4 regions of the Camelimonas sp. FR25 genome follow, and region 4 is predicted to be linked to each of the others. Evidence: predicted binding sites of a transcription regulator. Region 4 holds the regulator's gene; each other region holds the start of a gene.
What was found. Region 4 encodes LexA, which represses DNA repair genes until DNA is damaged. Its sites were predicted from a motif close to TGTTCNNNNTGTGTTCNG; they were not measured.
Positions count from the first base shown of each region.

Region 1 (7,455 bases), on a different contig from region 4:
ACGGCGTGGCGGTGGCCCGGTTCCTGCAATGGTTCGACGGCGCGGCGCCAGCTGGTGATCTTACCGAGATCGACGCGGTGGCGGCGCTCGAGACCTTCCGGCGCGAGACCAATGTGCTGGAGGATGTGTCGTTCCCGACCATCTCCGGCGCCGGCCCGAACGGCGCCGTGGTGCATTACCGGGTGACTGAAGACAGCAACGCCGCCATCACCGAGGGGATGTTCCTGATCGATTCCGGCGCCCAATACCGCGACGGCACCACCGACATCACCCGGACCATCGCCGTGGGCGAGCCAGATGATGAGATGCGCGACCGCTTCACCCGGGTGCTCAAGGGGCATATCGCCGTGGCGACGGCGATTTTCCCGAAAGGCACCTGGGGGGCGCAGATCGACAGCTTCGCCCGCCGGCCGCTGTGGGAGGCGGGGCTCGATTTTGACCATGGCACGGGCCACGGCGTCGGCAGCTTCCTGTCGGTGCATGAGGGGCCGCAGCGCATCTCGCGCCTCGGCAATGTGGCGCTGGAGCCGGGGATGATCCTGTCCAACGAGCCGGGCTATTACAAGGCCGGCGCCTGGGGTATCCGCATCGAAAACCTGCTGGTGGTCGAGGAGCGTGTCATCGACGGGGCCGAGCGGCCGATGCTGGGCTTCGAGACGCTGACCCTGGCCCCCATTGATATCCGCCTGGTGGAGCCCGCGCTGCTCAGCGAGGCCGAGCGGACCTGGCTCAACGATTACCACGAGCGCGTGCACGAGGCGCTGGCCCCGGCCATGACCGGCGAAGCCAGCCGGCACTGGCTTTGGCAGGCGACCCGGCCGGTCTGAGCCGGCCCAGCGCTACGAAGACAGGTATGGCGGCTGAAATGAGGTCGCCCAACCGGGCGCTGCAGACAGGTTAAGCCTGCCAGCGCCAACGCAAACGCCGCGCGTCAGGGACGCGCGGCGGGAGCATCGGCAGGCGTGGCGCGCCGCGTGAGCGCGGTCCACTATGTTATACCAGAATGCGAAGATGCCGACGCATCCGCATCCTGAAATGCTCAGGCGCCGCAGGGGCTTGGCCAGATCCCGATGCGTTGCGCTCATCGGGGTCTGGTGTTACGCGGCGCCGCTGGCTCAGCTGCTGCTGGACGGCGTGCTGGCAGGGCCGGTCGCGGCGGGCGCGGCGTCGGCAGGGCGCTGCAGCACCGGGCCACGGCTGAGATGGGTCGACTTCTCGGCGTTGCGCGGCACCAGCGTGGTGACGTCGCCGCGAATGCTTTCCAGCAGGTCGAGGGCGCTGCGGCCATCGGGGAAGGTGAGCTCGCGCAGCGCCTGGGCCAGCACGTCGATCTTGGTCGACAGCTCAAGGCCGCTGCGGGCCGAGACACGCGACATCGACTGCTCGACGGTCTTCAGTTCCTGCAGCAGCTCGCGGCGCAGCTCACGCTGGTCGTCGGCGTCGATGAGCGGCGAGCCCAGCATGCCGCGCAGAGCAGCCCAGCGCAGGCCAAGAGCCGGAAGGGTGCTGGCGTCGCCTGCGTCAGAAGCCTGTGGGATGTTCGCCATTCGGAATCTCCTTGATAACGTCGGTGAGCGGTGACGCTCTATTGTGGCCATTGCGCGGCCTTGCGGCGTCCGCGTCCGCCTGGCTGCGAAAAAGGTGAACAATGCGTTAACGCACTCTGCCGTGGTTTTGCCGCGACGTGCAATCCGTTTCCCGCTCAATTCCCGGCTAGTTTTGCGCATGGTTTACGCCAGGGCTTCATGCCCTTGCGTCAACCTCACCACGCGCTGGCGTCAGCCGCCCGCCGCCTCGACGAAGCTGTCGAGCACGGTTTTGCGGCCAGCCTTGTCGAAATCCACGGTAAGCTTGTTGCCGTCGACGATGGCGACGAGGCCGGGGCCGAACTTCTGGTGGAAGATACGGGCGCCTACGGCGAAGGCCGAGACGCCGGTGGAGCGGGCGACCAGTTCGCCCTCGATCACCGGCCCGCCGCGCTGGCCGCCTTTGCCAAACCCCTTGCCAAATCCCTTGCCATGACCGGCGCCGCGCCCGGCGGCGAATTGAGAGCCGCCGCCAAAGCTGCCTGCGCCGTTCTGGCCAAAACCGCCTTGACCAAAACCACGCGCCTGGGCGCGCTGCCAGCCGGGGGTGGCGTAGCTGGAGGGGGCGGTTTCGGCGGCCCCGGCATAGCCGCCGGCGGCGCGGTCGAAGCGGCTCTGGCCATAGCCCTGGTTGCTGGCGTAGCCGCCGTAAGAATAGGACGCGGGCGCATCCAGAACTTCCACGGCGCTTTCCGGCAATTCATCAATGAAACGCGAGGGAATGGTGGCGTTCCACATGCCATGGATGCGGCGGTTGCTGGCGAAATAGATGCGGGCGCGCTTGCGGGCGCGGGTAATGCCGACATGGGCGAGGCGACGCTCCTCCTCCAGCCCGGCGCGGCCGCTCTCATCCAGCGCCCGCTGGTTGGGGAACAGCCCTTCCTCCCAGCCCGGCAGGAACACCGTGTCGAACTCAAGCCCCTTGGCGGCGTGCAGGGTCATCAGCGAGACGCGCTCGCCGGTGTCGCCATCCGCCGCTTCCATCACCAGCGACACATGTTCGAGGAAGCTCTGCAGGTCGGGGAACTCCTCCAGCGAGCGCACCAGTTCCTTGAGGTTGTCGAGGCGGCCGCTGGATTCGGCCGAGCGGTCGCGTCGCCACATCTCGGTGTAGCCAGATTCCTCCAGCACCAGCTCGGCCAGCTCGCCCTGGCGCATACGGCTGGCGGCGGCGGTCCAGCGGCCAAAGTCGCTGAGCAGATCGCGGATGGTCTTGCGCGGCTTCGGCTTCAGTTCCTCGGTTTCCACGAGGAAGCGCGCTGCTTCCATCAATGGGATGCGCGCGGCGCGGGCGTGGCTGTGCAGCACCTGCAAGGTGGCGTCGCCGAGGCCACGCTTCGGCGTGTTGATGATGCGCTCGAACGCCAGATCGTCAGCCGGCGAGACGACGCAGCGCAGATAGGCCATGGCGTCGCGGATCTCGAGCCGCTCATAGAAACGCGGGCCGCCGATGACGCGATAGGGCACGCCAAGCTGCACCAGCCGGTCTTCCATCTCGCGCATCTGGGCCGAGATGCGCACCAGGATGGCCATCTCGCCGAGCGAATGATCGCGCGCCTGCAGCGCCTCAATCTCTTCGCCGACGAGGCGGGCTTCTTCCTCGGAATCCCAGGCGCCGGTGATGGCCACCTTCTCGCCGTCCACATCCTCGGTGCGCAGGCGTTTGCCGAGGCGACCTTCGTTGCGGGCGATGAGCTCGGAGGCGGCGTGCAGGATGTGGCCGGTGGAGCGGTAATTCAGCTCCAGCCGCACCACCTCGGCCCCGGGGAAGTCGTGGTCGAAACGCAGGATATTGTCGACCTCGGCGCCGCGCCAGCCATAGATCGACTGGTCGTCATCGCCGACGCAGCACAGATTGCGGTGCGCGGGGTCGCGGCCCTGGGCGAGCAGGCGCAGCCACAGATATTGCGCGACATTAGTATCCTGATACTCGTCGACCAGCATGTAGCGAAAGCGCTGCTGATACTGCGCCAGCACATCCGGATTCTCGCGGAACAGCCGGATGGTCTCCAGCAGCAGATCGCCAAAATCGGCGGCGTTGAGGGTTTTCAGCCGCTCCTGATACATGGCGTAGACCTTCGTGCCCCGGCCATTGGCGAAGGCGGCGCCTTCGCCAGCCGGGACCTGCGCCGGGCTCAGGGCGCGGTTCTTCCAGCCGTCGATCAGATTGGCCAGCTGGCGTGGCGGCCAGCGCTTTTCGTCGACGCCTTCCAGCTGCAGCACCTGCTTCATCAGGCGGATCTGGTCGTCGGTGTCGAGGATGGTGAAGCTGGGCTTCAGGCCGATAAGCTCGGCATGGCGGCGCAGCAGGCGGGTGCTGATGGAGTGGAAGGTGCCGAGCCACGGCATGCCTTCGGCGGCGGGGCCAACCAGATGGGCGATGCGCTCTTTCATCTCGCGCGCCGCCTTGTTGGTGAAGGTGACGGCGAGGATCTGCGACGGCATGGCGAGGCCGCGCGCCAGAATATAGGCGATGCGGGTGGTCAGCACCCGGGTCTTGCCGGTGCCGGCGCCAGCCAGCACCAGCAGCGGCCCCTCAGTTGTCTCGACCGCCCGTCGCTGCTCCGGGTTCAGCCCCTCCAGCCAGCTGGCTGCTGCGCCTGGCGCCACGGCGGCGACAGGCGCATCGCCGCCCGCCGCGGCGCGGGCGCGCGCGGCGATGCCGCCCTCGCGCGGAGTGTAGGCAGGCGCCGGGCTGTGGCCGGAGTTGTCGTCAGAACCTTGCATCGACCTGATGTGCTTCCCTTGGCTGTCGCCGCGCCAGTGGTGCGACGACGTGGATTGGGCGCCATTGCCGCAACCTGAACACCGCCCTCGGGCGGCAAAGGCGCTTGCGGCGGATGATGCATAGGGCGTTCGCGCCAGCGCGTCATCCCTGGCGGGCTTGCCGCCGCCATGCCTGCGGCGCGAGACCGGCCGAATCCGTCATATGGGCGCGCCGCCCCGCCGCCGCCAGTTGATTCGTCACAGGGCTGACGCAACAGGACCTTGGACCATAACGGGAACGAAAGTCGAGCGCGGCGGCATGGACCATGGGGGCGCGTATTACCAGAACCCGATGAGCGTGACTCATCGGGTTCTGGCCAAGCCCGTGCGGCGCCTGAGCATTTCAGGGTGCGGATGCGTCAGCATCTTCGCATCCTGGTATAAAAGGCGGGCGGCTATAGGCGTCGACTTAAGCGCCCTTGCGTCGGGTGATGACGTTGCATGCGCTTTGGGGTTTTTCGTCGCAGACGCTGGGAATTCACGCGCGCGCTTCTATATTCAGGAGGAAGCCACGGTGAACGGCGCCTAACAGCGCGGGCAAGCCGGGCGGGCATGCGGGATGAGAACAATGGCCGACCGTTACAGCCAGCAGATGTTGCGTGACGCAGGTGAGGCTGAGGCGCGGCGCCGCCACGGCGCGCGCAGCAAGGTCAGGGCCCGGGCGATTTCGCGCGAGGAGCAGGCGCGCCTGCGCCGGCTGGTGGCCCTTGGCGCCGCCGCCGCCGCGCTGGCCGCCGCTGCGGCGCTGTGGGCGTTGAGCGCCGCCCCGGCTTTGGCCCAGGGCGTCACGCAGGGCTATAACCAACGCCAGGAACAGACCCTGCAGCAGATGAACCGCTCGATGCAGCAGGATTTGCAGATGCAGCAGATGCAGCAGCAGGGTCAGCAGCAATATATGCGCCAGCAACAGCAGATTCAGCGGCTGGAACAACAGAACCAGCCTGGCATGTTGCGCCCCTGCGCCACGGGCCTGTGCTGACAGGGGCCAGCGCGCGGGCGCATATCATTCGCGCCGTCCATCACGACGCATATTGAACTGCCCGGCAGAGCCATGCCCAAGGCGGTTTTTTTGCGTCGCGGCGGCGCTTGCCTCCGGCCCGCTTGCCGGGTCATACCGCAGACAAGGCTTCTTGGCGCCCCGCCAGCCGCAGGCCAGACTGGCGGTGACGTCAGGACCGCGCGGCGGAACAGGCATGGCGCTCATCAAACGATCGGGGGAGAACATCATGAGGGCAGTGCAGTGTCTGGCTTATGGCGATCCGGATAATCTGGTCATCGCCGACATTGACGAGCCGGTTCCGGGTCCGCATGACGCCATCATCGCCGTTGAAGCGGTGGGCCTCGGCTATGTCGACGGCCTCGTGGTGCGCGGCGCCTATCAGGTCAAGCGGCCGCTGCCATTTGTTCCCGGCAGCGAACTGGCCGGCACGGTGGTGGCGGTGGGCGAGCAGGTCTCGCCAGCGCTGATTGGCCAGCGGGTCATGGCCCTGGCCGAGCGCGGCGCCCTGAGCGAGAAGGCCGTGGTGTACGCCGCCCAATGCGTGCCGCTGCCGGAGCAGCTCAGCTCCGACGCCGCAGCTGCGGCCCTGGTGAATTATTCCACCGCCATCTATGGCTTTGAGATGTGCGGCCATCTGCAGCCCGGCGAGGCCGTGCTGGTGCTCGGCGCCTCGGGCGGCGTCGGCATGGCGGCGATCGATGTGGCCAAGGGGCTCGGCGCGACGGTGATCGCCGCCGCCTCGTCGGACGAGCGGCTGGCGGCCTGCGTTGCGGCGGGCGCCCATCTCACCGTCAATTACAGCCAGCCCGAGTGGCGCAAAACGCTGGAAGCCACCCTCGACGGCCGCAAGCTCACGGTGATCTATGACCCGGTGGGCGGACAGTGGTCGGAGACGGCGTTCCGCTGCCTGTCGCCGGGCGGCCGCCATCTGGTGATCGGTTTCGCCGGCGGCGAGATTCCGAAGATTCCGCTGAACCTGCCCCTGCTCAAGCGCTCCAGCATCGTTGGCGTCGATTGGGGCGGCCATGTGCGGGCCGAAAAGGATGCGGCGCGCGCCATTTTTGAGCGGATGATCGCTTTGGTGCGTGAAGGCCGCATCGCCCCGCAGCCCAGCGCCACCTTCCCGCTGGAAGAAACCCCCGCCCTGCTTGCCCGCATGCTGCGCCGCGAGAATATCGGCAAGCCGGTGGTGGCGATCGGCGGCTGAAGCCTGCGCTCTTGGCGCGCCGTTTTGGCTCGCCAGGCGCCTTACATGGCCTTGCAACGGCTTGCGAGCTGGCGCGCGCCAGCGCAAGATTTGCCGGCCAATATTTGCAAGGCGGCTTGGGCAATCCAGATTTGGCAAACCAGCTTAGGCCAGGCAGGATGTTCGGGGTGGAGCGCCGCCTGGCCTTATACCAGGATGCGAAGGTGCTGACGCATCCGCATCCTGACATGCTCAGGCGCCGCACGGGCTTAACCAGAACCCGATGAGTCATACCCAGCGGGTTCTGGTATTAGTGCAACGAGATGAGGGGTTCGGCGATGAACGCGGATGTCCAGGCGACGGCTGCATCAGACCAGCAGGGGCTTGCCGTCGTGCTCGCCGCCCTGGGCCAACGGTTTGGCGAGCGGTTCACGGTCAATGAGACCATTCGCGAGCAGCACGCCAATACGCTGACCTGGCAGGGCAACCAGCCGCCGGATGCGGTGGTGTTCCCGGACAATACCGGCGAGGTGGTGGAGATCGTCCGGCTGTGCGCCGCCCATGGCGTGCCGATGATCCCCTATGGCACGGGCACCTCGCTGGAAGGGCACGTCAACGCGCCGTTCGGCGGCGTCTGCATCGACACCAGCCGGATGAAGGCGATCATCGCCATGCACGCCGAAGACCTCGACGTGGTGGTCGAGCCAGGCGTGACCCGCAAGGAGCTAAACGAATATCTGCGCGACGCCGGGCTGTTCTTCCCGATCGACCCCGGCGCGGACGCCTCGATTGGCGGCATGGCCGCCACCCGCTGCTCCGGCACCAACGCCGTGCGCTACGGCACCATGCGCGAGAATGTGCTGGCGCTCGAAGTGGTGCTGCCCGATGGGCGGGTGATCCACACCGGCACGCGGGCC
Region 1 is NZ_JCAWFG010000082.1:31,545-38,999, forward strand. It holds gene AC6A67_RS10795 (aminopeptidase P family protein) at 1-827, shown strand, start outside; gene AC6A67_RS10800 (hypothetical protein) at 1,116-1,547, opposite strand; gene AC6A67_RS10805 (ATP-dependent helicase) at 1,779-4,313, opposite strand; gene AC6A67_RS10810 (hypothetical protein) at 4,921-5,331, shown strand; gene AC6A67_RS10815 (NADPH:quinone oxidoreductase family protein) at 5,579-6,559, shown strand; gene AC6A67_RS10820 (FAD-binding oxidoreductase) at 6,877-7,455, shown strand, end outside.
Region 1: the regulator LexA is predicted to act here: its motif matches at 4,576-4,593, upstream of AC6A67_RS10805 (ATP-dependent helicase).

Region 2 (7,455 bases), on a different contig from region 4:
AGCCGCGCCCGGCTTCACCCACGCCCGATCGCAATCACCACGCATGATGTCGGCGACCGGATGGCGGCCAGGCCGACGTCCTGCCCCCACCATGGAGACGCCAGGCCTTGGCGGGACGCCCTACGCCCGGAAGGCGCAGAATGCGCCGGCTGACCCTGTCCCGGCTGGCCAAACCTGGCCAGGAGCGCCAACACGTCCAGGGAAACTCTGGCGTCCAGGGGATCTCCGGGGTCCAGGGAAACTCCGGAGTCGAACCGCTTTCGCGCGATCAGCAGCGCCCACGCGTGAAGGCGGCCTCATTCATCAACCAATGCCATAGCGCCTTCCGTGGCCACCTGGCGCGACTGAGGCGGCTGGCGCGCCAGCTGCTGGCGCCGTTTAACCGCGCGGCCCGGCGCTCTGTCACTGCCGCCGCGGCGGAGTTGATGGCCCTCAGCCTTGCGCTGCAGGAAGAATATGACGCCAGCGGCGAGGTGGTCATCGCCCTGGTCTATCGCATGGAGGCGGCGGACGCGCGGCTGGCGAGCGCCATCGCTGCGGCGTGGCCCACCGGCCCGGAGCAGCCAGTCCGCGCCATCCACCACATGGCCACCGCCCTGCACGAGGTGGTGCATCTGGCGCAGCTGGCGCGCGAATGGCGCCAGGACGCCATCAATCTGCGCCATAGCCTGGCGCTGGAAGATGCCGCCGAGGGCGCGCCAGATGACGGGCGCGCGGCCCGCGAGGCGGCCATCGCTGCCGGGATCGCCCGGCTTGACGACTATGTCCGCCAGAACATGCACGACCTCGACCGCTGGCTGAAAGCGGCGGCTGAACTCAACCCCCGCGCCTTCCGCGCCGCCACCGATCCGCGCCGCGATCAGCTGTGAGCCGTCGTCGGGTGGCTGGCGGCATTGGCGCGCAAGGCGTGGATGCCCGTGACAAGCACGGGCATGACGGCGGCGGGGGGCATGGGATAGGGTCAGTTTGGCTGCCGTGTCGCGAGGGGGATGGAGAGGGCGCGCGTGCAGGGGGATTAGAGCGTGCGAGTCTTGGCAGGCAGGTGGAAGCGGGCGTGCAAGACCAGGTCCACCTGGGCGTGCAGCGCCGGGACTACACTCCCAATCGCCCACCCCAAGCTCCCACCCCACTCCCCCTTTCAGACTTCCAGCTCCCCACACCCCGAGTCCTGCCCCAAGCCCCACACCTGAAGCCCACACCCCGCATCCCCGCCGTCATGGTCGGGCTTGACCCGACCATCCACGTCTACCGGACGCCGCCGCCACACCCCCAAACGTTCCTGCCCCCAGCACACACCCGCCCCCGCACACCCGCCCCGCCTGTCACAGCCGCCCTACCGCTTGCCTGCCTCCGCCGGTGCAGGCACAAGGGGCGAGCGTGGGCGACTGACACCATCGCCTTCGCAAGCAGACGCCGCATCGACCATGTGGCCGATCGGCCCGCGCCAGCCGCCCGCGTTGGCGCGCCTGCGCTCCTGAGAGGTAAGGCGCCACAACCATGGCTTCGTCGACCGGTCCCGAACTTGAACGTCTGATCCAGCTGCTGGCGCGCCTGCCCGGGCTGGGGCCGCGCTCGGCCCGCCGCGCCGCCCTGCATCTGATTCGCAAGCGCGAGGCCCTGTTGCAGCCGCTGGCCGACGCCGTCCGCGTCGTCGCCGACCGGGTCATCACCTGCCACGCCTGCGGCAATGTCGACACCGCCTCGCCCTGCGCCATCTGCCAGGACGGTCGGCGCGACCCGGCGGTGCTGATCGTGGTGGAATCGGTGGCGGATCTGTGGGCGCTGGAGCGCGCATCGGTGATGAACGCCCGCTATCACGTGCTCGGCGGCGTGCTGTCGCCGCTGGATGGCATCGGGCCTGACGACCTCAATCTGGCGGCGTTGGCCGAACGCAGCGCCGATGGCGTGATCACCGAGGTGATCATCGCCCTCAACGCCACGGTGGACGGCCAGACCACGGCGCATTTCATCACCGACATGCTCAGCCATCTGCCGATCCGCATCACCCGCCTTGCCCATGGCGTGCCAGTGGGCGGCGAGCTCGATTATCTCGACGAAGGCACGCTGGTCGCCGCCATCCGCCAGCGCACCACGCTGTAACCAGAGCCTTTCGGCCAGGGCGCCATCAGGCGCCTGCCTGGCCGTCGCCGGGCGAAATCTCAACCGAAGGCGGCCTTCGCCGCCGCAGCGCAACGCCAATGGCTGCCTGCAGGGCTGCGTCACCTTGCAGCGACGCAATCATCGCATCGGCTCAGGCTCCGATCCGCTCCTCAAAATCCAGCGCCTCGATGCGACCGCCGCGCCGCGCGATCTTGTCGACCGAGACGTTGAGCGCCGCCAGATCATCCCTGGCCTGGCGAAAATGGCCGTCGAGCCGGCCCGCCCGCTCCTGCAGCCTGGCGATGTCGTCAAGCAGGCGGCTGACCTCGGTCTGGATCGCCAGCGCCTCATCGCGGATGCGGGCGTCGCGGGCCATGGCCCGCACCAGCTGGATGGCCAGCGCCAGCAGCGAGGGCGAGACGATGATCACCCTCGCCCGCGTCGCCATCTGCGCCACCTCATCGAAATGCTCCAGCAGATCGGCGTAGAGCGCCTCAGACGGCAGAAACATCAGCGCCATGTCCTGGGTCTCGCCCGGCAACAGATATTTGCCGGCGATATCGCGAATATGCGTCAGCACGTCCTGGCGCAGGCGCGCGGCGGCGGCCTTGCGCTCCTCGTCGCTGCGGGCGGCCCTGAACGCCTGAAACCCCTCGAGCGGAAATTTGGCGTCGATCGCCAGCGGCCGGTCGCCGGGCAGATGCACAAGACAGTCTGGCCGCCGCCCATTCGACAGGGTGGCCTGGAAGCTGAACGACCCCGGCGGCAAACCATCGCGCACGATGGCCTCCATCCGTCCCTGCCCCCAGGCGCCGCGCGTCTGCTTGTTGGCCAGCACCTCACGCAGGCCGACAATCTGCCCGGTCAGAGCGTTGAGATTCTGCTGGGCGGCGTCGATCAGCGCCAGCCGCCCGGCCAGATCAGCGAGGCTGCCGCCAGTCCGCTCCGCCATGTCGGCGAGGCCTCGCCCCAGCCGGTGTTGCAGCAGGTCGACGTGCTCGGCGACGCTGCGCTGCACCTCGGCCTGGCGCGCGCCAAGCCCCTGCATGCTGGCGTGCAGCCCGCCGTGCATCTCCGCCTGGGCCTGGGTGAGCTGCGCCAGCCTGGCCTCCATGGCGCGGCCCTGAGCCTCGAGCATGGCCAGAACCTCCTCCGCCTCCCAGCCTGCGCCAGCCAGCCTGCGCCGGCGGGCGCCGCGCAGCAGGCTCAGCCCCAACAGCGACAGCGCCACGATCGCCACCGCCCAGGCGAGCTGTAGCTGGCTGATGTCCTGGCCGACGACAGTGAGCCACATGTCTTTCATCAAATGGTCCCGTCGTCGCCCATGGTCGCTGCACAGTTCCCGCCACCTGGAGCGCCGACGGGACGCCACCCCATCGCCAGTCACGCCAAGACGGCCAGACCACCAGGACAAGTCTCATCAAGTCAGGACAAACCGGCCCCGGCGGCCAGATAGCCCCCCCGCCTTGCGCCTACGCACAGGAGGGTCGATCAAAACTAAGAACAAATCAAGTACAAGTTGACCGCAAAATCGTTAAGCCCTATTGCATGGCGCCATGACCATCCGTCCTCTCGTCATTCTCCCTGACGCCATGCTCCGCCAGGCGTCCGCGCCAGTGGGCGCCGCCACCGCAGAGATCCGCCAGCTGGCGGATGACATGCTGGAAACCATGTATGACGCGCCTGGCATCGGCCTCGCAGCGGTGCAGATTGGCGTGATGAAGCGCCTGATCGTGCTCGACGTGGTGCGCGAGGAGGGCGTCGACGGCAATCCGATGATCCTGCTCGATCCGGAGATCACCTGGAGCTCGGAGGAGCGCAGCATCTACAATGAGGGCTGCCTGTCGATCCCGGACTACCACGCCGATGTGGAGCGCCCGGCGCAGGTGCGGGTGCGCTATCGCGATATCCACGACAAGATGCAGGAGATCGAGGCCGACGGCCTGCTCGCCACTTGCCTGCAGCACGAGATCGACCACCTCAACGGCGTGCTGTTCATCGATTATCTGTCGAAGCTCAAACGCGACCGGGTCAACGCCAAATTCGCCAAGCTGGCCCGCCAGGGCCGCTGAGACGCACCCCCGCCCATAGCCCTTATCTGGCGATGGGCGGACCTCGCCTGCCTTGACGGCCAGGTCGCCCGGCGGTCTGGCCTTTTTGCCATTTCCGCCCTGGCTATGGCATGAGCATTCGGTGCATCGGCGGCATATCGGCGGCGCATGGGGGGCGATGATGCAGCCATAGCCCGCCGCCGCTACAGACGCTGGACCTGGGGACAAAGCTTTGCGCGTGATTTTCATGGGGACGCCGGATTTCTCGGCGCCGACGCTCGCTGAAATCGTCGGCCACGGCCATGAGGTCGTCGCCGTCTATACCCGCGCGCCCAAGCCCGCCGGTCGCGGCATGAACGAGCGCAAGAGCCCGGTGCATGAGATGGCTGAGGGCTTTGGCATTCCGGTGCTGACGCCAGCAAGCTTGCGCACGCCGGAAGCGGCGGAGACGTTCCGCGCGCTCGACGCCGACGTCGCCGTGGTGGTCGCCTATGGCATGATCCTGCCGCCCGACATCCTGGCCATGCCGCGTTTTGGTTGCATCAATCTGCACGCCTCGCTGCTGCCGCGCTGGCGCGGCGCCGCGCCGATCCAGCGCGCCATCATGGCCGGCGACGCCGAAAGCGGCGTCTGCGTCATGCAGATGGAGGAAGGGCTGGACACCGGCCCGGTCGCCATGTGCGAGCGCCTCGCCATCACCCCGGCCATGACCGCCGGTGAACTGCACGACGCGCTCAGCGGGCTCGGCGCCGACCTCGCCGCCCGCGCTTTGGCGGCGCTGGAGCGCGGCTCGCTCGGCTTCACGCCGCAGCCGGAAGACGGCGTGACTTACGCCCACAAGATCAGCAACGCCGATGGCCGCATCGACTGGAGCATGGACGCCCAGGCGGTGCACAACCATATTCGCGGGCTGTCGCCGTTCCCCGGCGCCTTCTTCGAGGCCGATCTCGGCAAGGGCAAGCCGGAGCGCGTCAAGGTGTTGCGAGCGCAGGTGGAGGAAGCGGCGGAGAGCGCGGGCGCGCCAGGCGAGCTGCTGGCTGGCGGCCTCGTGGTCGCCTGTGGCGCAGGCGCCGTGCGGCTGTTGCAGGTGCAGCGCGCCGGCAAGGGCGCGGTGACGGCGGACGAATTCATGCGCGGGGCGCGGCTGGCGCCTGGCGCGCGGTTCTGAGCCCCGACCCTCTGACATCCGGCTGGAGACGCCCGTGCCCCGCTATCGCCTGGTGATCGAGTATGACGGCGACGCCTATGTCGGCTGGCAATGGCAGGACAATGGCCGCTCGGTGCAGCAGGCGATTGAGGAAGCCATCATCAAATTCACCGGCGAGCATCCGCGCGTGCAATGCTCTGGCCGCACCGACGCCGGCGTACATGCGCTCGGCCAGGTCGCCCATGTGGATCTCAGCAAGGAGTGGCGCTCCGACACGGTGCGCGACGCCATCAACGCCCATCTCAAATTATGGGGCGAGCGTATCGCCGTAATCTCGGCCCACGCCGCCGTGCCCGCATTTGAAGCCCGGCACAGCGCCCTCAGGCGCCATTACGTCTACCGCATCCTCAACCGGCGGGCGCCGCCAGCGCTGGATCGGGGCAAGGTCTGGCATGTCGGGCGCAAGCTCGACGCCGACGCCATGCACGCGGCGGCGCAGACCATCCTGGGCAACCACGACTTCAGCACCTTCCGCGCCGCCGAATGCCAGGCCGCCAGCCCGATCCGCACCCTCGACCGGCTGGATGTGGAGAGTGTCGGCGACGAGATCCGCATCCACGCCTCGGCCCGCTCCTTCCTGCACCATCAGGTGCGCTCCATGGCTGGCTCGCTGGAGCAGGTCGGCTGTGGCCGCTGGCAGGTGGGCGACCTGCGCGCGGCGCTCGACGCCCGCGACCGCACCCGCTGCGGCCCCATGGCCCCGGCGCATGGGCTGTATTTCGTCAGCGTCGACTATCCGGACGAGGTGCTGGCCGCGCCCTGAGAGCGGATGGGGCGGCGGTGTGGCGACGGGTCGCCGTCTTGCCTGGCGGAGGGAAGACGTGGATGCCCGTGACGAGCACGGGCATGACGGTGGGGGGTGTGGCGGGCGACGGGCTAGTGGCGACTGGCGCTGAGGCTGTTTAGCGCTCCCGCTCACCGATATGGGCGAAATAGCTGGCGATCATGCGGCGGTAGATGCGGCCAAGGGCTTCCAGCTCGGCGACCGGCGTGCGCTCATCCACCTTGTGCATGGTGTCGCCGACGAGGCCAAATTCGATCACCGGGCAGTAATCCTTGATGAAGCGCGCGTCCGAGGTGCCGCCGCTGGTCGACAGTTCGGGACGCAGGCCGGTCTCGGCGGCGATGGCGTCGCACATCAGGTCGACGAAGGGGCCGGGCTGGGTCAGGAACGATACGGAATTGCTCGGATCAAAGCGCAGGCTGTAACGCGGCCCATCGCCGCCGACGCTGTCGAGGCGACGCTGCACCTCCGCCTTCAGGCTGTCGAGGCTCCAGATGTCGTTGAAGCGGATGTTGAACACCGCATGGGCGTCGGCGGGAATGACATTGGTCGCGCCATTGCCGACATCGACCGAGATCACCTCCAGATTGGAGGCGTCGAAGCGCTCATTGCCTGCATCGAGCGGCGTGGCGATCAGCGCCTGCAGATAGCGCAGCATGGCCGGGATTGGGTTCTGCGCCCGCTGCGGATAAGCGACATGGCCCTGCACGCCATGCACCGTCAGACGCCCGGTCAGCGAGCCGCGCCGGCCGACCTTGATCATCTCGCCCAGGCGGTTGGGATTGGTCGGCTCGCCGAGGATGCAATGGTCGAAGCGCTCGCCCTGCTCCTGGGCCCATTGCAGCAGCTTGACTGAGCCATTGATGGCCGGGCCCTCCTCATCGCCGGTGATCAGAAAGGCGATGGAGCCGTCAAACTCCGGATTCTGCCGGATGAAATCGATCGCCGCCGCCGTAAAGGCGCCGACGCCGCCCTTCATGTCGACGACGCCGCGACCATAGAGCACGCCATCCTCGGTCACCGCGTCGAACGGCCCATGGCGCCAGGCCGCCTCATCGCCCGGCGGCACCACGTCGGTGTGGCCGGCGAACAGCAGCACCGGCGCGCGCGCGCCGTAGCGGGCGTAGAGGTTCTCCACGTCGGGCGTGCCCTCCTCGCTGAAGGTCAGGCGTTCGACGTCGAAACCGGCGGCGCCCAGCGCCCCCTCCAGAAACGACAGCGCCCCGCCCTCTTCCGGCGTCACCGAGGCGCAGCGCACCAGCGCCCGGGTCAGCTCGACCGCCTGGCGACCGACATCCGCATGGGGGCTGGCG
Region 2 is NZ_JCAWFG010000102.1:3,268-10,722, reverse strand. It holds gene AC6A67_RS14975 (hypothetical protein) at 426-869, shown strand; gene recR (recombination mediator RecR) at 1,498-2,100, shown strand; gene AC6A67_RS14965 (DNA recombination protein RmuC) at 2,252-3,403, opposite strand; gene def (peptide deformylase) at 3,657-4,172, shown strand; gene fmt (methionyl-tRNA formyltransferase) at 4,384-5,319, shown strand; gene truA (tRNA pseudouridine(38-40) synthase TruA) at 5,354-6,121, shown strand; gene dapE (succinyl-diaminopimelate desuccinylase) at 6,261-7,455, opposite strand, start outside.
Region 2: the regulator LexA is predicted to act here: its motif matches at 3,600-3,617, upstream of def (peptide deformylase).

Region 3 (7,455 bases), on a different contig from region 4:
GAATTGGCGTCGGCTCGGTATAGCCGGAACTTTCAACTGCCTGGAGAACTTTGCCGCTGAGGCCGAGGTCAGAAAATGCCATGGGTCCGTTGAAAAGCGTCTGCGGGCCGCCAAAATGGCCGGCGCGAATAGGGGAGCCAGACCGGATGTCGGACTCCCTGGGGGCGCAGCGTCTTGCGGACTATGGTATTAACGCTGAGCTTGTCAACGCATATCGCATAACTGGCGAACAGTTTAACTGTGCTGGTCGCGTGCGTTGCACATGCGCCGCAGATTGCCCGCGGTCCGGCCGCAGGCATGGGGAAGCAGGCCCTAACCCTCCGTCACGCCTGCATTGCCAGCGACAGCGCAAGGTTGACTGGGACAGCGACAGGCGGAGCAGGGCGGCGATGTTGCGACCCATGCGCCGGCCCGCTCTGGCGCAGCGCCGCAAGTTCGCGCCATCCTGCCGGGGCGCCTTATGGCGCCTGCGGTGACTGCAGCGTTTGGCGCCGGGGCCGTCAGCGCTCAGATATCGAGCGCCGTGGTGTCGGCGAAGGCGGCGCGCTCCTGGATGAAAGCAAAGCGGGCTTCCGGCTTGTTGCCCATCAACCGGTCGATGGCGTCCGAGGTCTCGGGCCGCGCCTCCTGCTCGACATGCACCCGCAACAGCGTGCGCCGCGCCGGGTCCATGGTGGTTTCCTTGAGCTGCGCCGCCATCATCTCGCCGAGGCCCTTGAAGCGGCCCACATCCACCTTTTTGCCCTTGAAGTCCTTGGCGATGATGCGGTCCCGTTCCTTTTCGTCACGGGCGTACAGCGTCTTGCTGCCTGCCGTGATGCGATACAGCGGCGGCACCGCGAGGTAGAGATGGCCGTTATCGATCAGCTTTGGCATCTGCCGGTAAAAGAAAGTGATCAACAGCGAGGCGATATGGGCGCCGTCGACGTCAGCGTCGGTCATGATGATCACGCGCTCATAACGCAGATCCTGATCACGGTAGGCGGCCCCGGTGGCGCAGCCGAGCGCCTGGGTCAGATCCGACAGCTGCTGGTTGGCGGCGAGCTTGTCGCGGCCAGCCGAGGCGACATTGAGGATCTTGCCGCGCAGCGGCAGCACGGCCTGGGTCTTGCGGTCGCGCGCCTGTTTGGCGCTGCCGCCAGCCGAGTCGCCCTCGACAATGAACAGCTCGGAGCCGGCGGCACCAGCGTTTGAGCAATCCGCCAGCTTGCCAGGCAGGCGCAGGCGGCGCGTGGCGCTCTTGCGCGCCACTTCCTTCTCCTGGCGACGGCGCATGCGCTCTTCCGAGCGCTCGATCGTCCACTCCAGCAAGCGCAGCGCCTGCTGCGGCGCAGCGGCCAGCCAATGGTCGAAAGCGTCGCGCATGGCGCTTTCAACGATGCGCACGGCTTCGTTGGAGGCCAGCTTGTCCTTGGTCTGTCCGACGAATTCCGGCTCGCGAATGAACACGGACAGCAGCGCGGCGCAGGTGGCCATCACGTCATCGGCGGTGAGATTGGCGGCGCGCTTTTGCTGGCCAATGCGCTCGGCATGGTCGCGCAGACCCCGCAGCAAGGCCATGCGCAGGCCCTGCTCATGGGTCCCGCCCTCGGGCGTTGGGATGGTGTTGCAATAGGAATAGACGAAGCCGTCAGCCTCTGTCAGCCAAGAAACCGCCCATTCCACCGAGCCATGGCCGCCGGGCTTCTGGATCTTGCCAGAGAACAACTGGTCCGCGACCTGCGGGGCGCCGTCGATCTCGCGCGCCAGATAATCCTTGAGGCCGTTGGGGAAGCGAAATACCGCCTCCGCCGGCACATTATCGATGCCGCCAAGCAGCGACGGCGCGCATTTCCAGCGCACCTCGACGCCGCCGAACAGATAGGCCTTGGAGCGGGCCATCTTGAACAGGCGGCGCGGATTGAACGTCGCCTCGGGACCGAAAATCTGCGCGTCGGGGTGGAAGCGCACCGTGGTGCCACGGCGGTTGTTCACCCGACCCACCGTCTCCAGCCCGGTCTGGGCGAGGCCGCGGCTGAAGGTCTGGCGATACAGCATCTGGCCGCGCGCCACCTCAACCTCCAGCACGTCGGAGAGGGCGTTGACCACCGAGACGCCGACGCCATGCAGGCCGCCCGAGGTCTCATAGACCTTGGAATCGAATTTGCCGCCGGCGTGCAGGGTGGTCAGAATCACCTCGAGCGCCGATTTGTCGGGGAATTTCGGATGCGGATCGATCGGAATGCCGCGACCATTGTCGACAACGCGGATAAAGCCGCCTTCCTCCAGCTCGACCTCGATAAACGAAGCGTGGCCGGCCACCGCCTCATCCATGGCGTTGTCGATGACTTCGGCGAACAGATGGTGCAGCGCCTTTTCGTCGGTGCCGCCAATATACATGCCAGGACGACGGCGAACCGGCTCGAGCCCCTCAAGCACCTCGATGGCGGAGGCAGTGTAACCGGCCTCGTCCGGCGTCGCCGGACCGCTGGCGCGGCTCTGCGCCAGCTTGGCGGCCTGGGTCTGGGCGCGGGTGGACTTGCCTGCGCGCGCGCCGTCGCCGGCCTTGCCGTTGCTACCCCGGGCCGCAGCGGGCGCGAGCGCCCCATCGCCGAAAAGGTCGTCCTTGTCTGACATATGCCTGTTCTGATCCCGATTCGTTCTCGTGTGACTATGCCAGTTTCAGCGCCGGAAGGCGAAACCGGCGGCGCCATGCGCCGGTCCATGCGCCGCATAGGAAGCCGCACAATGGGCATGCGCAGCATGTGCGGCAACGGCGTGTATGACGGGCGGTAGTCGCTGTTCAGGCTGATGGGCGGCCGCAGACCATGTGGCCAGCGCCATACATAGCACGCGCCTGCCGCCCGGCCAAAGTCGGCCTTAACCCACAGGCGTCACCCAACTCCTGCGCTTCCGTCCCATCGCCGCCATCTGGCTGTGGCGCGCCGGGCAGGGGCGACGGGTCGGCGCCACACTTGGACCAGCAAAACATGTAGGCCGGCAAAAAAAGAAAGGCCGGGCGGGGCCCGGCCTTTCCAGTTGCTGCGCCAGGGGCGATCAGCAGGAGTAGTACATCTCGAACTCGACCGGATGCGGGGTCATCTCGAAGCGCATCACTTCGGTCATCTTCAGCTCAATGAAGCTGTCGATGAAGTCCTGGGTGAACACGTCTCCAGCCTTGAGGAAGGCGTTGTCCTTCTTCAGCGACTCGAGCGCCTCACGCAGCGAACCGCAGACGGTCGGGATCTTCTTCAGCTCACGCGGCGGCAGATCGTACAGATCCTTGTCCATGGCCTGGCCCGGATCGATCTTGTTGATGATGCCGTCGAGGCCAGCCATCAGCAGGGCCGAGAACGCGAGGTAAGGGTTGGCGGTCGGATCGGGGAAACGCACCTCGACGCGCTTGGCCTTCGGGTTGTTCGACCACGGAATACGGCAGGACGCCGAGCGGTTGCGGGCGGAGTAAGCCAGCAGCACCGGGGCCTCATAGCCTGGTACCAGACGCTTGTAGGAGTTGGTCGACGGATTGGTGAAGGCGTTCAGGGCCTTGGCGTGCTTGATGATGCCGCCGATGAACCACAGGCATTCCTGGCTCAGGTCGGCATATTTGTTGCCAGCGAACACCGGCTTGCCGTCCTTCCAGATCGACAGGTGCACGTGCATGCCCGAGCCGTTGTCGCCGAACACCGGCTTCGGCATGAAGGTCGCGGTCTTGCCGTAGCTGTTGGCCACCTGATGGATGCAGTACTTGTAGATCTGCATCTGGTCGGCGGTCGACACCAGGGTGTTGAACTTCATGCCAAGCTCGTGCTGGGCCGAAGCCACCTCGTGGTGGTGCTTCTCAACCGAGACGCCCATCGAGGCCATGGCCGCCAGCATCTCGCCGCGCATGTCCTGGCAGCTGTCGATCGGGGGAACCGGGAAGTAGCCGCCCTTGGTCGGAACGCGGTGACCCATGTTGCCGCCGTCATACTCGCGGTCGCCATTGGTCGGCAGTTCCGACGAGTCGAGCTTGAAGCCGGTGTTGTACGGGTCAGCCTTGAAGCGCACGTCGTCGAAGACGAAGAATTCGGCTTCCGGGCCAACGAAGGCGGTGTCGCCAATGCCGGTCGAGGCGAGGAAGGCTTCAGCCTTGCGGGCGATGCCGCGCGGGTCGCGGCCATAGGCCTCGCCGGTGCCGGGCTCAAGCACGTCGCAGATGATCGACAGGGTCGGGGCGGCGAAGAAGGGGTCGAGCTGGGCCGAGGACGGGTCGGGCATCAGCAGCATGTCGGACTCGTTGATGGCCTTCCAGCCAGCAATCGACGAACCGTCGAACATGGTGCCGTCAGCGAACATGTCTTCGTCGATCAGCGTGATGTCGAAGGTGACATGCTGCCACTTGCCGCGCGGATCCGTAAAGCGGAAGTCGACATACTTGATGTCCTCTTCCTTGATGGTCTTGAGCACGTCCTGAGCGCTCTTAGTCATCATGTTCCCCTATCTGCATCAGGAGCGCCGACCTGCTTTCCGTCAGGCCTGCGCGGGTAAAACGAGTGATGGCCACTGGGCCGTTTCATGCGTGGCGGCGCCGGAGCGCCGCGCCACGCGTCAATGTGTTGGTCCGGATGTCCGTCCGGCGCCCCGCAGGCCGCCTGTCGCCGCGATCAGATCGCGTCCGGCCCGGTCTCGCCGGTGCGGATGCGGATGGCTTCCTCAACGGTGGAGACAAAAATCTTGCCGTCGCCAATGCGGCCGGTCTGGGCGGCGTTGCGGATGGCTTCCACCGCGCGGTCAACCTGATCGTCATTCAGCACGATCTCGATTTTCACCTTGGGCAGAAAATCGACGACGTATTCGGCGCCACGATACAGTTCAGTGTGACCTTTCTGGCGGCCGAAGCCCTTTGCCTCGATGACAGTGATGCCCTGCAGACCAATATCCTGCAGCGCTTCCTTCACTTCATCGAGCTTGAAGGGTTTAATGATCGCCTCGATCTTCTTCATGAGCCGCGCTCCTCCGCACCGGGTCCGGGCCGCAAAACTTACGGGCTGTTTATGCCTTGGCGGGCAGACGAAAGAAACGGGGATGTTGCGCCGCCCCTGCCTTTGGCGCCGCATTATTAGGCGAAAGCTGATTAAAAACTGTTCAAATTCGCAGGAGCAGCGGGGCTGCGCGGCGCTGCATCGCGGGCTGCAGCAATCGGGTGGGGCCTTTTTCGCGTTTGGCCCCTTTTTGTGCGCGAGACGCGACGCAGGGCGGTGGATTTTTTGTTTTTCGTCGTCGCGCCAGCAAGATTTTGCGATTTGCGGCGCAGAATCGCAAAATTGATCCACAGGCAGGGTTGTCGTCAGGCGCGGCGTTGCTGGGCGTAAAGGTGGGAAGGAGGCGGCGATGGCGCAGGCGCAGGAGCGGGACATATTACTGGGCGCGGCGGCCATGGCGGAGGCGGACCGGCTGACCATTGCGGCAGGAACGCCGGGATACACGCTGATGTTGCGCGCTGGCCGCGCCGTGGCCCAGGCTGCCGCCGCCATGCTGCGGGGAGGCGCGGGCGCCGGGTCCCGGGTGACGGAAGGGGCTGCGCCGGGCGCGGGGCGGGGCGCGCCGGCCCGGGTGCTCATCGCCTGTGGCGTCGGCAATAATGGCGGCGACGGCTATGTCGCGGCCCGACTGCTGCACGATCAGGGCTTCGACGTCATCGTCTGGGCGCCGTTCGGCGGACCCACGACGGCGGACGCTGGCGCCGCCGCCAGCGCGTGGACTGGCGCGTCGACGGCCGATTGCCCGGCCGGGCCGTTTGAACTGGCGATCGACGCCCTGTTTGGGGCTGGCCTTAACCGGCCGCTGCAAGGCGAGGCCGCCGCCGCGGTCGCAGCGCTCAATGGGCTGGGAGCGCCGCTGCTGGCAGTGGATCTGCCCAGCGGCGTCAATGCCGACGATGGCGAGGTCATGGGGGTGGCGGTCGCCGCCACCGCCACCGTCACCTTCGCCGCACGTAAGCCCGGCCATCTGCTGCTGCCAGGGCGCGCCCTGTGCGGGCCGGTGACCCTGGCCGATATTGGCATTGCCGCGCAGACGCTGTCCCATGTCGGCGACAGCCTGTATCGCAATACCCCGGCCCTGTGGGGCGCCTCGTTCCCCCGGCCATCGCTTGAGGCTCATAAATACCGACGCGGCCATGTTCTGTGTCATTCCGGCCCGGCGCTGGCCACCGGCGCCATTCGTCTCGCGGCGCGGGCCGCCTTGCGCAGCGGCGCGGGGCTCGTCACCATCGCGGCGGACGCCGCCGCCTGCGCCGTGCACGCCGCCCATCTCACCGCCATCATGCTGCGCGAAGCCGCCGACGCAGACGCTTTCGCCAGCCTGCTCGACGATCCCCGCTTCAACGCCGTCATCATCGGACCGGCTGGCGGGGTTGGCCCGGGGCTTGTGGCGCGTATCGCCGCGGTGGCGCGGCGGGGGCGGGCGCTGGTCATCGACGCCGACGGGCTGACCAGTTTTGACGGGCGACCGGATTTCCTCGCCCGCAGCATCGCTGGCGCCGCCGCCACGGTGCTGACGCCGCATGACGGAGAGTTCGCCCGGGTGTTCGGGGCCCTGCAGGATGTGACCGAGGCGCGCGGCAAGCCAGCGCGCGCGCTGGCGGCGGCTCAGGCCAGCGGCGCCGTGGTGATCCTCAAGGGCGCCGACACGGTGATCGCAGCGCCAGACGGCCAGGTCGCGATCAATGACAACGCGCCGCCGTGGTTGGGCACCGCTGGCGCTGGCGACGTGCTCGCCGGACTGACCGGCGGCCTCATCGCCCAGGGCATGCCGGCGTTCGACGCCGCCTGCGCCGCCGTGTGGCTTCACGGAGCCATCGCAAGGGCGTTCGGCCCGGGGCTGATCGCCGAGGATTTGCCGGAGGGCGTCCCCGCCGCCTTGAGGCGTCTGTTGGCCGACCTCGGCGCGCTGTGACGGCGTGGTTGCCGTCGCGCCGCGCCGTCCATCCTCGCCCTGGCAGCGCCCTGCCACAGCGCCGGCGCGCCCTTGCCTGCATCGCGAGCGCCTCGCCAGCAGCGGGCCCGAGGCGTGCGCAAGCCCCACCAGAGTTGACCGTCATAAAACCGCTCCATGCTGGGGCGCACCTTGGGTGAAGCCGCCCAGCCTGGCGCGCAAGCCGGCCGCGACGCCGTGGCGATCCCTCGGCGCTGGCCCTCACGGGCGTTTTTGCGTTATCCTTGTCGCCATGATTGGGCCGTTCAGGCTCTTGGCGGCGCGCCCTTCGGGCGTCTCAGCAGGCGCTGGCCACGCAATGTGCGCAAGCAACAGGGCGAGGGCCTGGGCGGCCGGAAGACGGCTCAGGGCGACGGTTCGCCGTCACCTGCGCCGCAAGTAGTTCAGGAGTGAGACATGTTGGTGTTCAGCAATCGCCGCGCAGGCGTGCTGGCCGGCGCCGCTGGCGCGATGGGTCTGATGGTTTTGGCTCTGGCGCCGGCGCAGGCCCAGACGATG
Region 3 is NZ_JCAWFG010000084.1:234,768-242,222, reverse strand. It holds gene AC6A67_RS11950 (DEAD/DEAH box helicase) at 1-82, opposite strand, end outside; gene parE (DNA topoisomerase IV subunit B) at 508-2,616, opposite strand; gene glnA (type I glutamate--ammonia ligase) at 3,037-4,449, opposite strand; gene AC6A67_RS11935 (P-II family nitrogen regulator) at 4,626-4,964, opposite strand; gene AC6A67_RS11930 (hypothetical protein) at 4,942-5,289, shown strand; gene AC6A67_RS11925 (NAD(P)H-hydrate dehydratase) at 5,353-6,918, shown strand; gene AC6A67_RS11920 (hypothetical protein) at 7,354-7,455, shown strand, end outside.
Region 3: the regulator LexA is predicted to act here: its motif matches at 2,627-2,644, upstream of parE (DNA topoisomerase IV subunit B).

Region 4 (7,455 bases):
ACGTCTTCTTCTGTCCGCGCAGTGAGCGCTGCTCGTTGCAAACGAGCGCGCGAAAGGCAGTCGCCCCGATCAACCGGGGCACTGTCATCGCAGTCCAGCCGCCAAAACGTGGATGCCCGCGACGAGCGCGGGCATGACGGTGGAAATGTCGAGCGGAGAGTTCGCTCCTTCTGGAAACACGCGCACACGCCTGCCAAAGCCTTCCGAGACACCCTGATCAAGCGCAGGGCGCCTCCCTTCGCGCCGTCATGCCCGCGCTCGGCGCGGGCATCCACGTCTTGCTCAGCCGAACGGCAAACCCCGCCAGCTCAAACGATGGTCAGGCGCAGGCATGCGACCCCAGCGACCACGGCCCCCTCCCCACAACGCAATAGCCAAACCGTGGATGACCGCGACGAGCGCGGGCATGACGGTGGAGAACGACAGCGTCAATAGCCAGGGCCATGGCCCCGAACACCCAGCTCAGCGCCTATTCCGCCGCCGCGCGCTGGTCGTAGCTCAGTTCGAGCCCATCCAGATCGCCCTTGCTGCGCCATTTGTCCCACATGCGCAGGAACACGGTCGGTCCGCGCCAGTACTGATTGTTTTTCAGCTCGCGCATACGGCCAATCTGGCCCTCATTATTGTAATAGCCTGGGGTGCAGGCTTCGAGATAAGGCACGCGCGCCTTCGCCACGTCGACGCAGGCCTTGACCCACGCATCCTGCGCCGCTTGCGACGCCTCGATGGTCACGGCGCCGCGCGCCCGCATCTCCTTCAGCACCCAGGCGATGTGCCGGGTCTGCTCGTCCAGCATGTGCTGGAAGTTCGGGCTCTGGCCCGACTGGATAGGGGTGACGATGAAGCAGTTTGGGAAGCCGCGTGAGAACAGGCCGTGGAACGTCTCGGCCCCATCCTTCCACCGCTCCGTCAGCGTTACGCCCCCGCGACCATACACCTCGAGGCCGAAGCGGCGGGTAATGTCGGTGCCGACCTCAAAGCCGGTGGCGTAAATCAGGCAGTCGAGCTCATAGAGCTTGCCATTCACCACCACGCCCTCGTCCGTAATGCGCTCCACGCCCTGGCCGTCGGTATCCACCAGATGGACATTGGGGCGGTTAAAGGTCGGCAGATAACTGTCGTGGAAGCACGGGCGTTTGCAGAACTGGCTGTACCAGGGCTTGAGCGCCGCAGCGACCTGTTCCTGGCGAATGATTTCGTCGACCCGGGCGCGCACCCGCTCCATTTTCTGGAAGTCGGCCAGCTCAATCAGCTTTTCAGGATCCTCAACCGCCTCGCCCTGCTTCTGCTTGCGCCGCGCCGCCAGCAGAATATTGCCGATCAGATCGGTCCAGCCGTCATTGACCATGTCTTCTTCAAAATCACCGCCAGAGACCACGGCGGTGAAATTGTCCATGCGGGCGCGCTGCCAGCCGGGCTGCAGCGCCCTGGCCCATTCAGGATCGGTTTCATGGTCATTGCGCACGTCGATCGATGACGGCGTGCGCTGGAAGACGTAAAGTTCCTTCGCCCATTCGCCGAGGTGCGGCACGCATTGCACGGCGGTGGCGCCGGTGCCGATAATGCCGACGCGCTTGTCGCGCAACCCGGTCAGCCCGCCATGGGAATCACCGCCGGTATAGGCATAGTCCCAGCGGCTGGTGTGGAAGCTGTGGCCGGCGAAGCTGTCGACGCCAGGAATGCCAGGCAGCTTCGGCCGCTCGAGCGGACCACCATTCAGGATGATGAATCGCGCAGAGATCTCATCGTCACGGCTGGTGCGCACCCGCCAGCGCGCGGCGCTTTCATCCCAACGCGCCTCGGTGACCACGGTCTGGAACAGGGCATGCGGATACAGGTCGAAATGCCGCGCGACGCGCTGCGCCTGGCCGAGAATCTCCGGCGCACGGGCGTATTTGCGTTGCGGGATGTAGCCAGTCTCCTCGAGCAGCGGCAGATAGATGTAGCTCTCGGTGTCACAGGCCGCGCCAGGATAGCGGTTCCAGTACCAGGTGCCGCCGAAGTCGCCGCCCTTTTCGACGATGCGGAACCTGTCGACGCCGATCTCGCGCAGCCGCGCGCCCGAGAGCAGGCCGCCAAAGCCGCCGCCCACCACCAGCACCTCCACCTCCTCACGCACGGGATCGCGGGTAAAGCCAGGGGCGACATAAGGATCTTCAAGATAGCGGGCGAAATCGCCGGCCATCTCGACATATTGCTGGTTACCATCCGTGCGCAGACGGCGGTCGCGTTCCTGCTGGTAGCGCGCCTTCAACGCGTCAATGTCGATCTGCGCGGCGTCCCTGTCGGTGGCGGCGGCCATTTGTTCTCTCCCACGCCTGCCCGACGGGCCGGCCCTGTCAGTATTTTTCTATATCAAATATGATACTGGTCAGTACCAATGATGCTGTCAACCATCGGAAACGCGAGGTCCCGCGCTGTTGACGGCACCTGTATGGACGCCGGGGGCCCACGCCGGCCGCCGCGCTGATCAGGTCATGGGCCGCGCAATCTGCCATTGTCCGTCCGTCAGCAAAGTTTACGCTGTCCTGGGCAAGAGTTGGCCATTTAAACAAGAGTTGGCCAATTAAATCGGCCGGCGACGGTCGCGCCGGTTGCAGAACACAGCGGGAACATGTAATACTGTTCATGCTTTGTTTCGACACAGATTCGGCGCTCGCGACGACTTCAGCATCAAGGCGACCACTTCGGAGTGAAGGGGCCGCCTCAGCCAGAAGGTCGTGAATTCCGACGGCAGCGCCCCGGGGCGGCGCGCAACGGGAATGTTTTGCGATGCTGACAGCCAAGCAACATGAGTTGCTGCGTTTTATTCATCAGCGACTGCAGGAAACCGGCGTGCCGCCGTCCTTCGACGAAATGAAGGAGGCGCTCGACCTCAAATCCAAATCGGGCATCCACCGCCTGATCATGGCGCTCGAGGAGCGAGGCTTCATCCGACGCCTGCCCAACCGGGCCCGCGCTGTCGAAGTTCTGCGGATGCCGGACCTGCAGGGCGACGCCGGGGCCGGATTCAAGCCGCGCGTGGTGATGGGCGGCAAGGCCGATGCCGAAGCGCAGGCGCCTGCGCTGCAAGGCCGGTCGGCGCCAGGCGCGGGCAATGCCCCTGATGCGCGCGGCGTTGTCTCCATACCCCTGGTTGGCAGGATTGCGGCTGGCGTGCCGATCAGCGCCATCCAGCAATCCGGCGACAGCATCCCCCTCCCCGCCGATCTGATCGGCACGGGCGAACATTACGCGCTTGAAGTGCGTGGCGATTCGATGGTCGAGGCCGGCATTCTCGAAGGAGATACGGTGGTGATCCGCCGTCAGGATTCGGCTGACAATGGCGATATCATCGTGGCGCTGATCGACGATGAGGAAGCCACCCTGAAGCGACTGCGCAAGCGCGGCAGGGATGTGGAGCTGGAAGCGGCCAATCCGCTGTTTGAAAACCGGGTGCTGCCTGCTGCACGCGTCAAGATCCAGGGCCGGCTGGTAAGCCTTTTGCGCCGCTACTGAGAGCGGCGCGCGGTGGTTGCTGCGTTTGGATGGTCGGACAAGGATTGTGGACTGCCCAACCTGGCGACGCCGAACTGTCAGAGCGCTATGGCGGATGTTCAGCGGACGACGTTTCATGGCTGATGAGTGATGGCGGTCGCTGTGTTCTGGCCGATCTGTTGCGGCGCTCCAATCTGTGATTCCAGGCGTGGTGGATCAGGCTGGTTGAGGGCGGGCCGTCTTTGCCAGGAGCCGGGCGCATGCGAGATGGATTGGCCTTCTGCTGGATCTGACATCTGGGGGTGGGATGGGGCTCCATGGACGCCCGGCTGAGCAGGCGGCGCCGGCTCGGTCGGCCCGATCGTCATGGGGTCGGCTGTGGTTGGCCGGCGCGGCGTGGGCGCTGGCCAAAGTACCGGCAAGACCCTACGCCAGGGCCAGCTTTCACCAGGCCGTCGCACCGCACGCAGGGCAATGTCGCCGTCGTTCAGCCAGACGCTCACCGCGCCGCTGCGGACCAGCGCCGGCCCGTCGAGCAGCAGCGCCGGACGGCAAGGCCCAGGGGCTGGCAAGCTGCTGATCAACACGTCAATGTGGCGGCAATCCCCCTGCATGGCCTCGGTGCGACGGGCCCAGACGACGAGGCCGCCATCATTGCGGCGGACCGCGCAGGCATTCGCGTCACAATTCCCGGTGTCGGGCCGGGATCGCGCGCCATGCGGCATTGCCAGGCCGTGGAGAGCGTACCATTGGCGCGCGACGAACGGAGACACCCGTCCGAGCAGCGCCAGCTGAACTTCGCCGTGCGCATCATCCAGACGCACCAGCGCGCCGCGACCGTTGCGGTCAACCATCACATCGGGCGGCGTGTTGGCTACCGCCAGCAGCAGCCCGGCGCTGGCAGGCGCCATGGCGAACCAGCGCAGCGGCGTGCGGCACGCCACGAACCAGAGCCACGCCAAAGCGATCAGGAGCAATGATGTATCGCCGGAGGCTGCGACCAGTTTCACTGCGCCAGGCGTTGCGGCGATCCATTCTGAGACCCACAGCACCGGCTCCGTCGCGGCGCCCATCAGCCACCAGACAGGCCAGTCCGCGCCAAATGGCGCGAGCGCCATGCCCAGCATCGCGGCAGGCATCACCGCCAGCGACAGAAACGGCAGCGTCATGGCGTTGCCAAGCAGCCCGAGCGGATAGATGTGCTGGAAATGCCAGATGCTGAAGGGCGCCGTTGCGATCTCGCACACCGCAGTCGCGACCAGAGTGGCGCGCAGCGGACGCCAGATCCAGCGCTGTAGCCAAAATGCCCTGTCGCTTTGCGGTTCGACATCGCCCCCCCGGGCGCCAAACGCAATGATCAGGGCAGCGACCGCAGCGAACGACATCTGAAAGCCTGGCGTAAGCAGACTTTCCGGCTGCCATAACAACAGCAGCACGGCCGCCAGCGCCAGATTGTGCAGGGACAGCGCCGGACGATCGATCAGGATGGCTCCGAGCAACGCCGCAATCATGATCAGCGCCCGCACCGTGGCGACGTCTGCGCCAGTGAACACGCAATAGGCGAGCGAGCCTGCAATCGCCAGGCTTGCCGCCAGCTTGCGCACCGGCAGATGCAGCGCGCACCAGGGCGTGAGGGCGAGCAAAGCCCGGGACGTCCAGAACAGCATGGCGGCGGCCAGCGCCATGTGCAGACCAGAGATTGAAAGGATGTGATAGATGCCGGCGGCGCGCAGGGCCTCGTTGGCCTCATCACTGATCTGGCCGCGCTTGCCCGTCACCAATGCCGCCGCCACCGCGCCCGCCTCGCCGCCCCAGGCCCCGGCGATCCGCCCGGTTAGCGCCACCCGCTGCCGGTCGACCCATGCCGCCCAACGCACGGCGACAGGAAAATCCGCTTCCCGCGCATCCGTAACGACAATGGGCGCGTGATGGGCCGTGCCCGTAGCCCCGATGCCGCGAAACCATGCGCTACGGGCAAAGTCATACCCGCCAAACATGTACGGATCAGGCGGCGCGGTCAGCCGCGCCCGCACCGCCACCACATCGCCCGGCAGAACGGCGCGCGCGACGACCGTGCCCGGCTCCGCATTGGGGCGGGGCGATGGCACGGCAAGCCGCACCAGCGCGATGTCCTTTCCACGCCTGGCGTCCGGCAGGACTGACGGGGCCAGCAACAATTGCGCGCCCTGCGGGCGCTGTTCGACCTGCACCACCAGACCGATGACCCCGCCATGCATGACGCCGCCCATGGTGGAGGTCGGGGCCATCGCGACTCGCAGGGCCGCCGCTGCAAATCCGCTGACCACCAGGGCCAGCCCCAGCAGCGACAGCTTCGCCAGTGACTGCGTCCGTGTCAGCGAGGCAACGACAAGCGCAAGCAACGCTACAAAGGCCAGCCCGACTTTCCCCGGCCCAGGCCCCGCGAAAAACCACAAAATGCCAGCGCCGATGCAAGCGGGCGCCAGTAGCCAATGGCGTCGGTCATCGATCTCCGCCGCCAGCCATCCTGAGCAACGCGCTCGCAACCAGCAGCCGCCTGCCCGCGCGGCCATCTGGGGGCGACGCGCGACAGTCGCCGCCCATCCCACTTTCACCGCATAAAGCGGCTGCAGCCCATCCCCCGCCAGACGGCGCAGACGCGCCATCGCACCATCGCGCCCAATGGCCGGCTTGCCCCCATCAGTCTGTGGCACGGCGCCTGCCGCCACCCCACAGGCAGCGCCGCTGATCTTGCCGGGTTGCTGTCACGCACCGGTTTTGGCGACCGGTCACCGCAGACCACCTCACCTCGACCTCCACTCTGAGCCCACCCGGCGCCGTGTTTTGATCAGCTCGTGCTCCCCGCGCGGCCACGCGACCGTGACAGGATCAACAACAGGACGCCGTCGGACTGCGCCCAAGCATGGATTGATGCCGCCACACCTGAGACTATGGCAATAGTCTTGCAGTATACATAGTCAAATTTAACCATGGAATCTCTTGATCGTTACGATAATCTATCGCATAGAATTGCAAGTAATCACTCCTATGATATGCCAAGATTCCATTCTCGTCTGGGAACACCATAACATAAACATTCGGATTCAATACGCCTGCGCACAATCAGCTTTGCTTGAATGACATGAGCCGTTATTCCGCCCGTAGCGTCGTTGACAACTGGCGGGCGCGCCGCGGCTATTCATTGACAGCGAACAGGATGCGCCGCGGCTATGTGAGCTGCCCACCACGGCCATGTGCGATCGTCACACGACCCGCCACACGAGGCGGGACGCCAAGACTTACATAAACAATTTCAATGACAAAGCATCTGATCGGGATTCACCCTCAACGCGCGCGCCCCGATGCGCGTCACATATGTGGTCAGCGCTGTATTAAACCCGCATTGAACGAAAACTTTGTTGCTGATAGACCTCACGCGGGGGACTATATATGTGCGGATTGACTGGCGTTATTGCATATGACGCAAATACGAGAGACGATCTCGGCGCCATTATTCGGGACATGACGGAAATATTGCGCCACCGCGGCCCGGATTCGGACGGATTCTGGACTGGCGATGGGGTCGCTTTGGGCCATCGTCGCCTGTCTATCGTCGAGCTTAGCCCTGCCGGCGCCCAGCCAATGATCTCCGGTTCCGGGCGGTATGTGCTCGCCTATAACGGAGAAATTTATAATCACCTTGCGTTACGCCGCGCCCTTGAGAAGTCGAGAGCCGTCGCGGCGTGGCGAGGCGGTTCGGATACTGAGACGCTGCTGGCCGGCATCGAATTCTGGGGCCTGGATGAGACCCTGCGGCGCGCCCACGGAATGTTCGCCATCGCTGTCTGGGATCGTCAGCAACGCAGGCTGTCGCTCGCCCGTGACCGGCTGGGCGAAAAGCCGCTGTACTGGGGCTATACGGGCCGCAATCTGGTGTTTGGCTCGGAGCTGAAAGCGCTGCGCGCTCACCCTGATTTTGCCGCCCATGTCTGTCCGGAG
Region 4 is NZ_JCAWFG010000017.1:75,626-83,080, forward strand. It holds gene AC6A67_RS01385 (flavin-containing monooxygenase) at 470-2,302, opposite strand; gene lexA (transcriptional repressor LexA) at 2,773-3,498, shown strand; gene AC6A67_RS01395 (ComEC/Rec2 family competence protein) at 3,612-6,122, opposite strand; gene asnB (asparagine synthase (glutamine-hydrolyzing)) at 6,907-7,455, shown strand, end outside.